2 regions of the Nocardia sp. TBRC8007 genome follow, and region 2 is predicted to be linked to the other one. Evidence: riboswitches for the same ligand, from Rfam matches in the RefSeq annotation. Region 2 holds a riboswitch; the other holds the start of a gene.
The links. A riboswitch is a leader RNA that binds a small molecule or an ion and turns the genes downstream of it on or off. The one in region 2 is predicted to bind S-adenosylmethionine.
Positions count from the first base shown of each region.

Region 1: another riboswitch for S-adenosylmethionine. It lies ahead of ACX4ZE_RS10650 (bifunctional o-acetylhomoserine/o-acetylserine sulfhydrylase); the one in region 2 lies ahead of ACX4ZE_RS20565 (rhodanese-like domain-containing protein).

Region 1 is NZ_JBWSOR010000009.1:1,350-9,057, forward strand. Features, by position in the region: gene ACX4ZE_RS10640 (DUF3017 domain-containing protein) at 94-339, shown strand; gene metX (homoserine O-acetyltransferase MetX) at 435-1,592, opposite strand; gene ACX4ZE_RS10650 (bifunctional o-acetylhomoserine/o-acetylserine sulfhydrylase) at 1,589-2,923, opposite strand; SAM riboswitch class IV at 3,005-3,115, opposite strand; gene ACX4ZE_RS10655 (TetR family transcriptional regulator) at 3,168-3,887, opposite strand; gene ACX4ZE_RS10660 (MFS transporter) at 4,022-5,515, shown strand; gene ACX4ZE_RS10665 (NADP-dependent isocitrate dehydrogenase) at 5,881-7,098, shown strand.
Region 2 is NZ_JBWSOR010000041.1:128-8,570, forward strand. Features, by position in the region: gene ACX4ZE_RS20560 (O-succinylhomoserine sulfhydrylase) at 771-1,985, opposite strand; gene ACX4ZE_RS20565 (rhodanese-like domain-containing protein) at 1,982-2,398, opposite strand; SAM riboswitch class IV at 2,413-2,529, opposite strand; gene ACX4ZE_RS20570 (Rv0361 family membrane protein) at 2,591-3,157, opposite strand; gene ACX4ZE_RS20575 (FAD-dependent oxidoreductase) at 3,446-4,834, shown strand; gene ACX4ZE_RS20580 (amidohydrolase family protein) at 4,919-5,806, shown strand; gene ACX4ZE_RS20585 (DUF456 domain-containing protein) at 5,825-6,322, opposite strand; gene ACX4ZE_RS20590 (glycoside hydrolase family 18 protein) at 6,454-7,539, shown strand; gene ACX4ZE_RS20595 (hypothetical protein) at 7,604-7,744, shown strand; gene fgd (glucose-6-phosphate dehydrogenase (coenzyme-F420)) at 7,794-8,443, shown strand, end outside.

The DNA.
Region 1 (7,708 bases), on a different contig from region 2:
AATCGGGGTGTGACCGATGCCGATATATCTGCCGCACATCATCGGGCTGAGCGCAGTGGTCCGGGAGCGGAGTTTCTGCGTTGTCATCTGCCGATGGCGATTGTGGCACTGGTCATCGTAGTGGCGGTGGTGCTCGTCGCTGCCGAGCGATGGCGGCGGGGGGTGCTGTTCTTCGGCGGTGCGACGTTGCTGGCCGCGGCATTCCGGCTATGCCTTCCGACTGCGCGGGTCGGACTGCTCGCGGTGCGCAGCAAGCCCTTCGACGTCGGTGCGCTGATTTTGCTCGGCTCCAGCATTATATTTCTCGCGGTCACGATCAATACTCTCGGTATCGGCTAGCCGATGCGGGACACTTTCGGCATCGGCTAGCCGATCAGGGTGCAGCCTCTGGCCGCCCCTGAAGCATGCCGCCCCGAGGAGATTCGGTGCGGCTCTCAGCGCTCGGGCCGCACGGCGAACTTTGCCAGTCGCATGGTCTCGGTCAGCAGTTTCGCCACCGCCGCGGTCTCGGTGAGGAACCCGTCGTGCCCATAGCGTGAATTCAGAATCTCCAGTCCGTCGCAGCCGGGTAGCAGATCGGCCAGCTCCTGTTGGGTTTGCAGGGGATACAGCCGGTCGGAGTCGACGCCGCCCACTACGCACGGCACCGTTGTCGCCGCGAGCGCGGTTTCGATGCCGCCACGGCCACGGCCGATGTCGTGTCGGTTCATCGCCTCGGTCAACAGGACATAAGTGGCGGGATCGAAGCGTTTGCACAACTTTTCGGCCTGGTGGTCGAGGTAGCTCTGCACCGCGTAGCGGCCGCCGGCACGGGGATCCTCGCCGCTCTGAGGCTTGTTCTCGAATCGGTGGTCGAGTTCGAATTCGGTGCGGTAGGTCAGGTGCGCGATCCGCCGGGCGATGCCCATACCCGTCATCGGGGCCCGGCCGGTGCCGTGGTAGTTGCCGCCCTGCCAGTCCGGGTCGGCTTTGATCGCTGCGATCTGCGTGGTCTGGGTACCGATCTGGTCGGCGGTGGCGCGGGCGCCGACCGCGAGCACCAGAGCGGCGGCCACCCGCTCGGGCATGTCTACCATCCACTCCAGCACTCGCATCCCGCCCATCGACCCCCCGACCACGGCGGCGAGACGGTCGATGCCGAGCAGGTCCATCAACATCATCTCCGCAGTCACTTGATCGCGGATGGATACCTCCGGAAACCTTGCGCCCCAGGGCTTTCCGTCTGGAGCCCACGAGGAGGGGCCGGTGCTGCCCTTGCAGCCGCCCAGCACATTCGTCGCGATCACACACCACTCGTCGGTATCCAGTGGCGCACCCGGTCCGACCATGCCGTCCCACCAACCTGGCAGTAGGTGGATGTCGTCGGGTCTGCCGACGACGTGCGAGTCACCGGTCAGTGCGTGCTCGACGAGCACGACGTTGTCCAGTCTGGGGGAGAGCTCGCCCCAGCGCTGCACCCCGAGGTGCACATTCGGAACGACCATGCCGTTTTCCAGCGGTACGTCCCCGATGTCGATGGTGCCGAGCTGTCCGTCCGGAGGCGGTAGGGCGATGCCTGTGGTCCGAATGCTCGATTCGGTGCTCACGGTCACGTTGCCGCTGCCGCGAAGCCGGCGCGCAGATCGGTCAGGATGTCTTCGATGCCTTCGATACCCACCGCGAGGCGGACCAGTCCGGGGGTGACACCGGAGGCCAGCTGTTCTTCTGGCGTGAGTTGGGAATGTGTTGTCGAGGCAGGGTGGATCACGAGGGAACGCACATCCCCGATATTGGCTACGTGGCTGTGCAGGGCCAACCCGTCGACGAACTTCTTGCCCGCGTCCACCGCACCCCGCAGTTCGAACGCGACGATCGCGCCGGTGCCTTTCGGAGCCAGCCGTTTCCCGCGTTCATGCCATGGTGAGGAGGGCAGGCCCGCATAGTGGACCGCCTCGACTGCCGGGTGTGTGCTCAAGAACTCGGCGACCTTCTCGGCATTGGCGACGTGCCGTTCCATCCGGAGGCTCAGTGTTTCGATGCCCTGGCTGATCAAGAACGCGTTGAACGGCGAAACCGCCGAGCCGAGATCACGCAACAGTTGCACGCGAGCTTTGACCGCGAAGGCGGGTGCGCCGAGATCGGCGTACACCACGCCATGATAGCTCGGATCGGGGGTGGTGAAGCCGGGGAAACGGGACTGTCCCTGCTCGTCGGTCGCCGTCCAGTCGAAGGAGCCACCATCGACGATCACGCCCGCGACAGCCGCGCCGTGCCCGCCGAGATATTTCGTGGCCGAGTGCACGACGATGTCAGCACCGTGCGCCAGCGGCTGAATCAGGTATGGGGTGGCCACGGTGTTGTCTACGATCAGCGGGATCCCCGCGGCGTGGGCGACGGCGGAGACGCCGGGGATGTCGAATACGGCGCCGCTCGGGTTGGCGATGGTCTCGCCATAGCAAGCTTTGGTGTTCGGACGAATCGCAGCCTCCCACTGCGCCAGATCGTCGGGATTTTCGACGAAGGAGACCTCGACGCCGAGCTTGGCCAGCGAGTAGCGGAAGAGATTGTAGGTGCCGCCGTAGAGGTGCGAACTGGACACGATATGGTCGCCGGCTTCTGCGATATTGAGGATCGCGAAGGTTTCCGCGGCCTGACCGGAGGCGAGCAGCAGTGCGGCCACACCACCCTCCAGGGCGGCGATACGCTGCTCCACCACGTCCTGGGTGGGGTTCGTTATCCGGGTGTAGATGTTGCCCGGCTCGGCCAGGCCGAACAACGCCGCCGCGTGGTCGGTGTCGCGGAAGGCGTAAGAGGTGGTTTGGTAGATCGGTAGGGCGCGGGCTCCGGTGCTGTTGTCGGGAGTCTGGCCCGCGTGGATCTGCTTGGTCTCGAAGGACCACTGCGTCGGGTCGTTCCCGGCCACAGGCGCGGTGGCTTCACTCATTATTGCTCCATAGATGATGTTCGCCGGTACGGGTTAGGGGTTAACGGTGTGACGAGCGACAACACATGCCAGAGACCTCCTGATGCGCGCTTGCTCCCGACTCTCGGGAGCCAGGTCATCACCCGGAGCACCCCACCGCTGCTGGAGGGTTGCCGACCAGCGAGCCGGGGCTTGCCGCTGGTACTCATGACCTATCGGGCATCATAACTGGCGAGTGGTCAGCAGCCGAAATCTGCTGTCGAATTCACTGGCCAGGGCTTGGTCGCGTGAGACAGCACACGCGCACGAAAGCGTCGAAGCTCTCGTTGAGCGCGGTGCGTACCGACTCGGCCGTGGTCGCGATGTCCTCTTCCGTGAAGACTTTGTCGGGCGGGAACTGTTCGTCCGAGCACTCCATGCCGACGTGGCAGATCACTTGCCAGGTCCCGACGATGAGTCGTACTTCGCGCGCGTCAGGTTCGGTACCGAGACGTTCGGCGACCACGGCCGCGGTCGCCGCGTTGTCGGTGCGCTCCAGGCTGCGTGCGTTGACCGATGGACTGCTGCGCAGAATTCGCCGTATCTGCTGGAACTGTCGAAATGAAACCGCGCTATCGGTGTCGGCGGCTCGATCGATCACACGCAGGAAGGCTTCGCGCAGGGCTTCCAGTTCATTGCTGGTACGGGGGAGTTCGCGCAGAGTCTCGGCGACAGCGGCATCGAAGTCCTCGATAGGACCGAGGATTATGTCTTCTTTGCTATCGAAATAGCGATTGACTGTGCGTGGTGAGACGTCTGCGGCATGGGCGACCTGTTCGACCGTGGTTGTGTCGAAGCCGTGCCGGTCGCACAAGTCGAGACCGGCCGCGATGATGCGCAACCTGGTTTGTCGCTTCTTGCGTTCACGCAGCCCCAGGGCTGTGCGGGTGTCCGCGGCGTTGTCGGCCGCGACGGTCGCGCCCATCGGGGCCGATGACTCGAGCATGCTTCCCATGGTATGGCAAGCCATCATTTCCTGTTCAAAGCAGCCAAATGTCGTATTACGACACTTGGCTATTGACGACAAATGTCGCTTACTGCCAGTATGGCTTCAGCGTATCGAAGGACGAGGAGACGGCAATGAGCCAAGTGGTGACAGCGGCGGACCCGCCGCGAAAACAGGGGAGTTCAACGCGCTGGCTCGCGCTGGCGGTGATCGCGGTGGCTCAGCTCATGGTGGTGCTGGATGCCACCATCGTGACTATTTCGCTGCCGTTCGCACAGCGCGATCTCGACATCAGCGATAGCGACCGGCAATGGGTGATCACGGCCTACACACTGATCTTCGGTGGTCTGCTGCTGCTGGGTGGTCGATTGGCCGACTACTTGGGACGACGCCGGATCTTCATCATCGGCCTGATCGGTTTCGCGGCTTCTTCGGCCCTGGCAGGTCTCGCGCAAAGCGGCGCGGAAATGTTCGCGGGCCGCGCACTGCAGGGTGCCTTCGGTGCGCTGCTCGCACCTGCCGCGCTTTCGCTGTTGTCGGTGACCTTCACCGAACCCAGTGAGCGCGCCACCGCTTTCGGGGTGTTCGCCGGCATCTCCGCGGGCGGCGCCGCGCTCGGTCTGATCGCAGGTGGCGTGCTTACCGAATACGCATCGTGGCGCTGGTGCCTACTGGTCAATACGCCAGTAGCGTTGCTCGCATTGTTCGGCGCGCTGGCCTGGGTGATGAAAGATGCTCCCACGAAGCGCACGGGTGGCTATGACGTGCCCGGTGCGGTCACGGTGACGCTCGGCTTGATCGCCGTTGTGTATGGATTCAGTCGTGCCGCGGACGACGGTTGGCTGGCAGGCAGCACGCTGTCGCTGTTGATCGCGGGGGCGGTCCTGCTCGTCATCTTCGTCGCGGTCGAACAGCATTCATCGAATCCCCTGCTGCCGCTGCGTATTCCAGGAGAGATCAACCGGGGCGGCGCGTTCTTGGTGGCGCTGCTCATCCCGATCCCTATGTTCGCGATGCTCCTGTTCCTCAGCTATTACTTCCAGATCACGCTCGGTTATTCTGCGTTGAAGGCGGGCTTCGCGTTCCTGCCTTTACCCGGGGGCATCGTGATCTCAGCGGCTGTCACCAGCGCGTTGCTGCCGAAGCTCGGCCCACGTCCGTTGATGATGGTCGGCGCTGTACTCGGCGTCGTCGGACTGGTGTTGTTGGCCCAGCTGAGCTATGGCGACAGCTATCTCACCAGTGTGTTGCCCGCTCAGGTGATCATCGCGCTCGCCATGGGCCCCTTGTTCATCGGTATGCAGGCTGTCGCACTGCACCAAGTGGGAGAAGAAGACTCGGGTGTCGCCTCCGCCCTGCTGAACGCGGCGCAGCAGATCGGCGGCGCGGTGGGTACGGCACTGCTGACCACTATTTCGGTGCAGGCCGCCCAGGCATTCGCGGAGAACAACCCGGCCATCGACAACCTGGCTGCCCGAGCCGCGATTCACAGCTACGATGTGGCCTTCTATATCGGTGCCGGATTCTTTCTCCTAGCCATCCCGATTATCGCCTTGATGATCCGGGACCGGCCGGAGAATCTGATCGAAGGATCGGAGGAGGAGGCCCGGAGCCCGCTCGCGGTCTGACCAGGTCGTGCGAGGTCCGCGTATCATATCGGTGGTACGCGGACCTCGGCGTTACCCGGACCGGGTCGGCGGCGAGATTGTCATCGCAGTGCGGGAAGCGGATCATTGCGGAGACGGCAGCTCTACACACCTCGCCGCAGCCTGGGTGCCGCTTGGTCGATCGATAACCGGGGTGGTCTGGCTCACTGTCCGGGTTGCCCGCGCGGTGAGAATGTCAGCAGCAGTACGCTTGTCTTGTTTGCACCACACGTCTCGTGGACAGCGCGGGACATATACGTTGTCTGTTGGAACAGCTGGGGTCCGCTCACAAGCGTGTTCACCTGGCCGTGCAATGATGGCACCATCCTAGGAGGACACGAAGATCCATGTCCAAGATCAAGGTTGAAGGCACCGTTGTAGAACTCGACGGTGACGAGATGACTCGGATCATCTGGCAGTTCATCAAGGACAAGTTGATCCACCCCTATCTCGATGTGAATCTGGAGTACTACGACCTCGGTATCGAGTACCGCGACAAGACAGACGATCAAGTCACCGTCGACGCTGCCGAGGCGATCAAGAGACACGGTGTGGGCGTGAAGTGCGCGACTATTACGCCGGACGAGGCACGGGTCAAGGAATTCGGCCTGAAGAAGATGTGGCGTTCGCCCAACGGCACCATCCGTAACATTCTGGGCGGCACCATCTTCCGGGCGCCTATCATCATCTCGAACGTTCCTCGGCTGGTGCCGGGGTGGACCAAGCCGATCATCATCGGTCGACATGCTTTCGGTGACCAGTATCGCGCTACCGACTTCAAAGTGCACCAAGCGGGCACTGTCACCCTCACCTTCACTCCGGAGGACGGCAGCGAGCCGATCGTCCACGAGGTGGTTAAGGTTCCCGAGGACGGCGGCGTTGTACTCGGGATGTACAACTTCAAGAAGTCCATCGAGGATTTCGCGCGGGCTTCGTTCAACTACGGTCTGCAGCAGAACTACCCGGTGTATCTCTCTACGAAGAACACCATCCTGAAGGCCTACGATGGTATGTTCAAAGACACCTTCCAGGACATCTTCGACGCCGAGTTCAAGACCCAGTTCGACGCGGCGGGCCTGACCTACGAGCATCGCTTGATCGACGATATGGTCGCCTCGTCCATGAAATGGGAGGGCGGCTACGTCTGGGCGTGCAAGAACTACGACGGCGATGTACAGTCCGACACGGTGGCGCAGGGCTTCGGTTCTCTCGGTCTGATGACCTCCGTGCTGCTGACTCCGGACGGCAGGACCTGTGAGGCAGAGGCCGCGCACGGGACTGTCACCCGGCACTTCCGCCAGCACCAGCAGGGCAAGCCGACCTCGACCAACCCGATCGCGTCGATTTTCGCCTGGACTCGTGGTCTGGAGCACCGCGGCAAGCTGGACAATGCCCCCGAAGTGATCGGCTTCGCGCAGACCTTGGAGGACGTTGTCATCAAGACCGTCGAGGGTGGCCAGATGACCAAGGACCTCGCGCTGCTCGTCGGGGGGGACCAGGGATACCTGAGCACTGAGGAGTTCCTCGGCGCTCTGGATGCCAATCTGGCTCGCGCGCTGCGCTGAATCGGCTCGTTCGACCTACTTCGGTGCTGGGGCGTACCCAGCGCCGGGCATGAATGCCATCGGGCACCCGCCCCACGTGTAAGTGGAACGGGTGCCCGGATTGTTTCCGGTCAGTTTCGGTGCGATTTCCTCTTGATTGCCAGACGGGTGGTTCCATCGCCGGAAGATGCCATGTTTTTACCGGCAGTATGGCGATGAAGAGGGCTGCTGCGGTTATGCTGATCTCGAGCGCCGTCAATGTAGCCGGCGTTCCCGCTGTCATCCGAATCAGGTCGGCAGTTTGCCCGGCGTGGCTGCCGAACTGAGCGGCCATTGGTCTTCTCCGTGAGATCCCACCTTGTCGTGAACTGACTGGTGGAGGAATTCCTCTCGATCCAGCCGTGTTCGAAATCCATTCGGTGTGGACAACTCGCCACTGACGGGCCATCGCAGCGGTGACGAAGTCCCGTCCAGGCGGGCCTCGATCAACCCGTAAACCTCCCAGGCGCCGGCCTTTGGGGGCCAGTAGGGTGACGTGATGGGCGAAGACTTGTCTGTCTACCTGCAAGTTTGTAGTTTTGTCTCAGAGAGTTCTCGTGCCGATGACGTTACTCGAGGAGTGCGAGGAAGT
Region 2 (8,443 bases):
TATGCGATATCACAGCATGGAGGAAAGGGCGTCGGCTCTTTTTAGTACGACAGTTGTATTTCGTGATCAGGGTGTTTGGCCTGCTGCTCGTCGGTAGTGACTGGTTCGGGTTTGGTGTTGGTGGCCTCGTCGCCACATCGATCATCCGTGGGTGTGCCCGGACAGCTTGCCCAGCAACCAGCCTGCCCAGCAACGTGCACGACATGAGGGCAGCCGACCATGTCAACGCCCGGCTACGCTGCCAGAGCGAACAAGCGAAGGCTCAGTTCGAGCTCTGGACGTGTTGCACCGAAAGAAAGCAGTCTAGATCCTTCGCCCGGCGAGCTGGGACCGCCACCGAATGCGGATATGAGTAATTACTCTCTTATGTGCCGAGTAGAGAACTGAACAGTTTGCCGAACAGCAGGCTGAGAGAAACCTCGGAAAAAGCTGCGCTCATGATTTTCACCTCCTCGTCCTTTTTGTCGGTTCGATATGGCATTGCCCATATCGTCGTCAGATGCGCCGCTAATTACGCGTTTTAATGATTGAGAATATGCTAAACGAGTCAAGCTGTGCTTCTTCTGGGGGTTTCCTGATTTTTTGCTGAGTTTGCGTGAAGAGAAACGTGAAGAGAAATTCGCATCGGCCGATTGATAGATCGTGAGGTCTGTATAAGTTTCTATTAATGGTTACGGAGAGCTGTTGAAGGTTTGGTCGGATTCGTCAACAGAATGAGATATTTTTGTTTCTCTCGCGGCGGGCGTAATTACAGAACGACGACTGGTGGGTCAAGTCAGCGCTTGATCGAGATCGCCGAGGAGGTCTTCGACGTCCTCCAGGCCTACCGAGAGGCGGACGACGCCGTCGGTGAGGCCGATGGTGGCGCGGCCTTCGGGGCCCATGGCGCGGTGGGTGGTGGTGGCCGGGTGGGTGATCAGGGTTTTGGCGTCGCCGAGATTGTTGGAGATGTCGATGACGCGCAACCGGTTCAAGGCTTCGAAAGCGCGCTTCTGGGCTTCGTCTCCGGTTGCCTTCAGCTCCAAGGTGATTACGGTGCCGCCCGCGCTCATCTGGTTGGTGGCCAGTTCGTGCTGTGGATGTGATTCCAGGAACGGATAGCGCACCCAGCTGACCGCTGGGTGGTTTTCCAGGAAGCGGGCGATCCGCAGTGCGGAGCCTGCCGAGTGGCGCACCCGCAGCGGCATGGTTTCCAGGCCTTTGAGCAGAGTCCAGGCGTTGAACGGGCTCAATGCCGGGCCGGTATGGCGCATAAGCTTTTTCACCGGCCCGTCGATGTAGTCCTTGGAGCCGAGGATGGCGCCGCCGAGTACACGGCCCTGCCCATCGATGTGCTTGGTCCCCGAGTAGACCACTACGTCGGCGCCGAGTTCGAAGCCGCGCTGCAGCAGTGGTGTGGCGAAGACGTTGTCCAGCACTACTTTCGCGCCTGCCGCATGGGCCAGCTCGCTCACCCGGCGGATGTCGGCCAGGGTCTGCATCGGATTGGCGGGCGTTTCGAAGAACACCGCCGTGGTGGGCACCGACAGGGCCTGCTCCCACTGGTCGAGATCCTCGCCGTCGACGAAGACCGTCTCCACGCCCCAGCGCGGCAGAATCTCGTCGCACACCACGAAACAGGAACCGAACAGGCTGCGCGCGGCTACGAGCCGGTCGCCGGTGCCGAGCAATGCGCCTAATGCGGTGAATACCGCCGACATGCCGCTCGCGGTGGCGAAGCACGCTTCGGCGCCATCGACGAGGCGCATCCGTTCCTCGAACATGGCGACTGTGGGGTTGCCATAGCGGGAGTAGACGAAATGTTCCACATCGCCGGTGAACGCGGCTGCGGCGGCTTCCGCGCTCTGGTAGACGAAGCCGGAGGTCAGGTAGAGTGCTTCGGCGGTTTCCTCGAAGCCGGAGCGCCGCAGTCCGCCTCGCACGCCCAGTGTCGCGGGACCGACGCCTTCGGGCAAGGGTTTGTCGAATGCGCCGCCGGTGATCACGACTGCCGCCAGGGCAGGCCGTCGGCACGCCAGCCGGAGCCGCCGCGATGACCGGATTCGTTGAGTGGACCTTCGAAGCCCTCCAGCACGTTGTAAGAGGTGCGATAGCCCGCTGCGGTGGCGGCGGTCGCCGCCCCGATCGAGCGCTTGCCGGAACGACACAGGAACAGCACCGGGGCATCGGGGTCGTGGTCGCCGAGCGCCTGTTTCAAGTCCTCGACGAACGTCTCATTGCGGGCACCGGTGAAGTCGACCCATTCGACCAGCACGGGTGGTCGATCGATCGAACTCGTGTCCGGTACGCCGACGAACGTCCATTCGGCGGTCGTCCGCACGTCCACCAGGACGGCCTCGGGATTGCTCAGTAACAGCTCCCAGGCTTGACGTGGGGTGATGTCACCGGCGTAACTCATGTGCTCCTCCTGCGAATCCGCGCTTGCCGCGCTCCGGATGGCGACGCGGCCAGGTCGTCACCCGGAGCACCCCACCGCGGAGGAGGGTTGCCGACCAGCAGTGCCGGGGCTTGACGCTGGTTCTCATGACCTTCGGCTGAGAGTGCACCGATCAGGGCCGCTCTGTCAACCTATGTTGCACCGAGTGCGCGCTCAGGTGCAGACCAGCCAGGTGCCATCGGATCGGGTGAGCCTCCATGTCGTGGTCTTCTCAGTGCCGTTCTTTGTGGTGGTCACGGTCGTCTTACCCTTGTCACCGTCCACCACAGTGCCATCGATTTTCGTGATCTGGACGGATTCTCCGGCACCGATCTGCCCGGCCAACGGCACCAGATCCGCGTCGAAGCTCTGACACGCGGTGCCTGGCGGGGGCACCTTACCGGTGCGGTTGGCGCCTTCGATGAAGTTGTGCACAGCCGCGGCGATGCGATCGGCGTCTGTGACATTTTTCTCAGTAGGCGCCAGTATCCAGCTGAGCACGATCGCGATGAGCACGACCAGCGCGACCGCCGCGGCCGCGAGGAATGGCGCCACGGAGGGCTTGTCGGTCTGATCGATCCGGATGTTTTCGTCCTCGCCTGCGCTCGGCTGCTGCTCGGTCATTGCTTGATGATCCCTGGTGAACGGCGGTATCGAATACTCGGCCCAGGATCGTGGCGTCCGCGCCGCCGCACCGAGCACGAGCAGCCGCCCTCGGCTCGTGAGAGTGGGATACGGCATGATCGTGTCGGCCGGTCGCGCGGAGCGCGATGGTCTACGGCGTCCGCTGGATTGCACATACCGGGTCGAGGTGGTGGCTATTTCCCGGATAGAATCGGGAAAAGGAGGTCGGCACGGTAAACCGGCGGTTCATCGCCACATCGAATCCGATCGCCACGGCGAACGGAGCACCGTGCGGCCCCGGCAGGCATCCGCCCGTACGGATGCGACCGAGCCAGTGTGTCAACTTAGCCTAAGCTAAATAGGACATCATTAATTGTTTTCGACCATTGAGGGTGCGCGTAAGAGATGACCGAACAGAGTGCAGCGACCCGCCCGCTCCGCGTCGCGATCGTGGGTGCCGGACCGGCCGGGATCTACGCCGCCGATGCGTTGATGAAGTCCGATGCCGAAGTGAGTATCGACCTGTTCGAGCGTATGCCCGCGCCATTCGGGCTGATTCGCTACGGTGTCGCACCGGATCACCCGAGGATCAAGGGCATTATCACCGCTCTGCACAAGGTTCTCGACAAACCGCAGGTACGGTTGCTGGGCAATATCGACTACGGCACCGACATCACTCTCGACGACCTGCGCGCCTTCTACGACGCGGTGATCTTCTCCACCGGGGCCAACGCGGATCGCGCGCTGCCCATCCCAGGGATCGACCTGAATGGCTCCTTCGGTGCCGCCGACTTCGTGTCCTGGTACGACGGGCATCCAGATGTGCCGCGCACCTGGCCGCTGGACGCGGAGAAAGTCGCGGTGCTCGGGGTCGGCAATGTCGCACTCGACGTGGCCAGAGTGCTGGCCAAAACCGGTGACGAACTGTTGCCGACGGAGATTCCGCCGAATGTGTACGAGGGGCTGAAGGCCAACAAGGCCGTCGAGGTGCACGTCTTCGGTCGCCGCGGCCCCGCTCAAGCTAAGTTCACCCCGCTCGAGCTGCGCGAGCTGGATCATTCCCCGACCATCGAGGTCATCGTCGACCCAGAGGACATCGACTACGACGAAGGCTCTGAAGCGGCGCGCAGACATTCCAAGCAGGTCGACATGGTCGCCAATACACTGGAGCAGTGGGCCATCCGCGATGCCGGTGATCGGCCGCACAAGCTGTTCTTGCATTTCTTCGAGTCTCCGACCGAGGTGCTCGGCGAGGACGGCAAGGTGGTCGGTCTGCGCACCGAGCGCACGCAATTGGACGGCACCGGAAACGTCAAGGGCACCAGCGTATTCACCGATTGGGATGTGCAGGCGGTGTACCGTGCCGTCGGCTACTTGTCACAGAATCTGACCAGCCTGCCGTTCGATGAGCAAGCGGGCACGGTGCCGAACGAGGCGGGCCGTGTGCTCGTCGACGAGGACGCCGACGGCGCCGCACGCTACCTGTCCGCCACCTATGTCACCGGCTGGATCAAGCGTGGCCCGGTCGGCTTGATCGGCCACACCAAAGGCGACGCCAACGAGACCATCGCCTGCCTGCTCGACGACGCTCCTGGTTTCACCCGGGCCGCGCGGCCCGATCCGGAGGCCGTTGTCGAATTCCTGGAAGGTAAAGGCATTCCCTTCACAACCTGGGCTGGATGGTATCGCCTCGATGCCCATGAACGTTCTCTCGGCGAACCAGAAGGGAGGGAGCGGGTCAAGGTCGTCGAGCGCGAGGATATGCTGCGCGCCAGCGAGCCACACAAGGTCTGAGCACATCACGTCGATCAGTTCCGCTGCCGTGCCGCTTCGGTCGCTGTGGCAGCGGAAAGTTCGATAGTGAGGCATTCTGTACACGTGTTCGATGCCCACTTGCACATCTTCGATCCGCGATTTCCGCTGGTCGAGAACGAGGGCTATCTGCCCGCACCATTCACCATCGCCGACTATCGCGAGCGCATGGCGCGTTTCGACATCAGTGGCGGCGCTGTGGTCAGTGGGTCGTTCCAGGGCACTGATCAGAGCTATCTCACCGCTGCCCTCGCCGAACTCGGCGAGGGCTGGGTCGGCGTCACTCGTCTCGATCTGGACGCCACTGACGAGGAGATCCTCGAGCTGGATCGGATCGGAGTGCGCGCCCTGCGGTTCAATCTCAAGCGGGCGGCCACCGACATCGCGGGTATGACTTTGCAAGCGCTGCGTGCCTACGAGTTGGCCGGCTGGCATGTGGAGGTCTATATCGACGGTACGATGCTCGCCTCGCTGCAACCGGTCATTTCCAAGCTGCCCGCGCTCTCGGTCGACCATCTGGGTATGTCCGAGGAGGGGCTGTCATTCCTGCTCGAACTCGTTGACCGGGGCGCACGGGTCAAGGCGACAGGTTTCGGCCGAGTCGCGATGAATGTCGCCCACACCTTACGTCGTATCCATGCGGTGAATCCAGAAGCCCTCATGTTCGGCACCGATCTACCCGGTACCCGAGCAGGGCGTCCGTTCCAGGACTCGGATGTCGATCTGCTCTGTGACGTGGTGGGTACCGACATGCACGCGGTGCTGGAAGACAATGCGCGCGCGTTCTACCGGCTGCCTGTCCGAGTGCGTGCGGCCGATTCCAACCAGGCCCCGACGTTGCCGCTGTATCTGCCGAAGAAGCACCAGGAATCGCCGACCCTTCGGCTGCGCCGCGATGAACTGCCCGGCAGCCGGGCCGGGGACACGATTCCGTTTCCGGCTATCGAACGCTGACGACTGGGCGGTACCGGCTCAGGTAAGGCCAACTCCGACGAGCCAGACTCCGGTGGCCAGCAGGGCGCCGGCGAGTTCGATGAGGATGGACAAGCCGACCCCACGTACCGCGTGCACAGTGGCCTGCCAGGCTTGCTGGTTGATCCGTAGGCGATGGAGTTCCGAAAAGTACACGCCGAGGACGAAACCGGCGAACAGGCCGACTACCGGAATAACGAAAAAGCCGATTATTCCGAGAATCGCGCCGAAAAGGATTGCGCGGTGAGAGACCCCCGCGTCTTTCATCTTGCGTCCGGGCCAGGCATACTTGACGATCCCGGATAAGATGAGCAGTGCTGTGCTGACCGCGAAAACCGTCCACGCGGTCGGGCCGCCGGTCAGCAATGCCCACCCGGCGATGGCGCCGAAGATCAGGAGCACCCCAGGCAGGATCGGGACGATGATCCCGATGAGGCCGATCAGGATGACGAAACCGACGAGCAGGGCGAACCATCCCTGGTGGGCGACCGAATCCACAAGCCGCAGCGTATCGTCAGCCGGACGCGCGCGTCACTCGAGCGGCACATCGGTCCTGGTAACGAGATCGAAGCAGGCATCGATCACCGTTGGTGGCGGCTATTGTCCGCCAGGAAGCGCGGACCGAGGATATGAGTTTCATCAGTTTCGTACGACAGACGGTTTCCGGCGCGCGCTCACGTGGGCGGGTGTGGTTGCGGTGGCGGGTCGTGGTGGTATTTCTGGTTATCCTGGCCCTGCTGGTACTTCCGGTTGCGGTGGCGGCAGTGGCGTTACGGCTCGCATACATGGGAGAGCCTTCTGCGGCCGCGCGGACCAGGGGACGAGACGCGGTATGGCTGGGACACGCTTGGGTGGACGGCCGTAAGACCGCCGCCGATGTCGACGCTCTGGCCGAGCTGGTGCGCGGTACCGGGATCAAGGATCTCTATGTACATACCGGGCCCTTGGAGCATGACGGGAGTCTGCGACCGAAGCTGTATCCCCGTGCGCGCTGGTTCGTCGAGGAGGTCCATCAGAAGCTGCCGGGGATTCGGGTGCAGTCGTGGCTGGGCGATGTGGTACGGCCCGAATTCGACGGATTGGACGTAGCGGACGCCGCCACTCGGGAACGGGTCCTCGTTTCGGCACGGCAGGTGCTGGATCTCGGATTCGACGGCATCCATCTCGATCTCGAACCGATCTATTCCGGTTCGCTCGGCTTTCTGACGCTGTTGGACCGCATCCATGCCGTCACATCGGTACGGCAGGCGCGATTGTCGGTGTCGGCCCAGCAGATCGAACCGCTGCCCGGACTGCATTCGATCGGTATCACTCTGTTCGAACATGGAAAGTGGTGGTCGCAAGCATATTTCGCGAAGGTGGCCCGGCGTGTCGACCAGGTCGCGGTGATGTCGTACGACACAGCGATGCCGACACGATCCGCTTACGGTGGATATGTCGCTCAGCAGACCGGCCTCGCTCTGCAGGTCACCCCGGCGGAGGTCGACCTGCTGATGGGCGCGCCCGCGTTCTGGGCCGACGGTCCCGGTCACCGCGGGGCGGCGGAGACGGTCGGTGCGGCGATCCGGGGGATCCGGCTGGGGCTGCAGCGTCGATCACCCGAACGGCAGAGCTTCGGTGTGGCGCTGTATGTGGATTTCGCTGCCACTCGTCAGGACTGGGCTACATATCGACGGGACTGGTGCGGGTTCCCTCCCTGTGGGGAGGGCGAATGACAACTGTGCGTTTTCACGTATAGCCAGCTATCGTCGGCGGGCGTGAGCGCGCCGTTCTGCGCAGATGCTCACCGAGCTCTCCGCCGCACTGGATGTGATCATCGTGCACGACGACACTTGGTCAGGTCCGAGTTTCACGGTCGAGAGGCTGTCTGTGGGGCTGCCCGGCCCGCGTACGCTATCGCCCGTGTTGCTATGGGATTGACTACTGTCGAGGACGGTGGCGGCGAAATGAGATGCGAGGAGCGTGGCAGATGAGCGGACTCAAGCTCGGATACAAGGCATCGGCGGAGCAGTTCGGCCCGCGTGAGCTCGTCGAGATCGCGGTACTGGCCGAGCAACACGGTGCGGACAGCGTCACGGTGAGCGACCATTTCCAGCCGTGGCGGCACAAGGGCGGGCACGCGCCGTTCTCACTGGCATGGCTGGCCGCGGTCGGCGAGCGCACCAAGCGCATCCAGCTCGGTACCTCGGTGCTCACCCCGACCTTCCGCTACAACCCGGCCGTGATCGCACAGGCATTCGCCACGATGGGCTGTCTGTACCCGGAACGGGTCATGCTCGGCATCGGCACCGGGGAGGCGCTCAACGAGATCGCGACCGGATACACCGGTGAGTGGCCGGAATTCAAGGAGCGGTTCGCGCGTCTGCGTGAATCGGTCGAGCTGATGCGGGCGCTGTGGACCGGGGATCGGGTCGACTTCGACGGCCAGTATTACCGCACGGTCGGCGCGTCCGTCTATGACGTACCCAAGGGTGGTATCCCGATCTATATCGCCGCGGGCGGCCCGCTGGTGGCCCGCTACGCCGGTCGGGCGGGCGACGGCTTCATCTGTACCTCGGGCAAGGGCATGGACCTCTACACCGAGAAACTGATGCCAGCTCTCGCCGAGGGTGCGGCGAA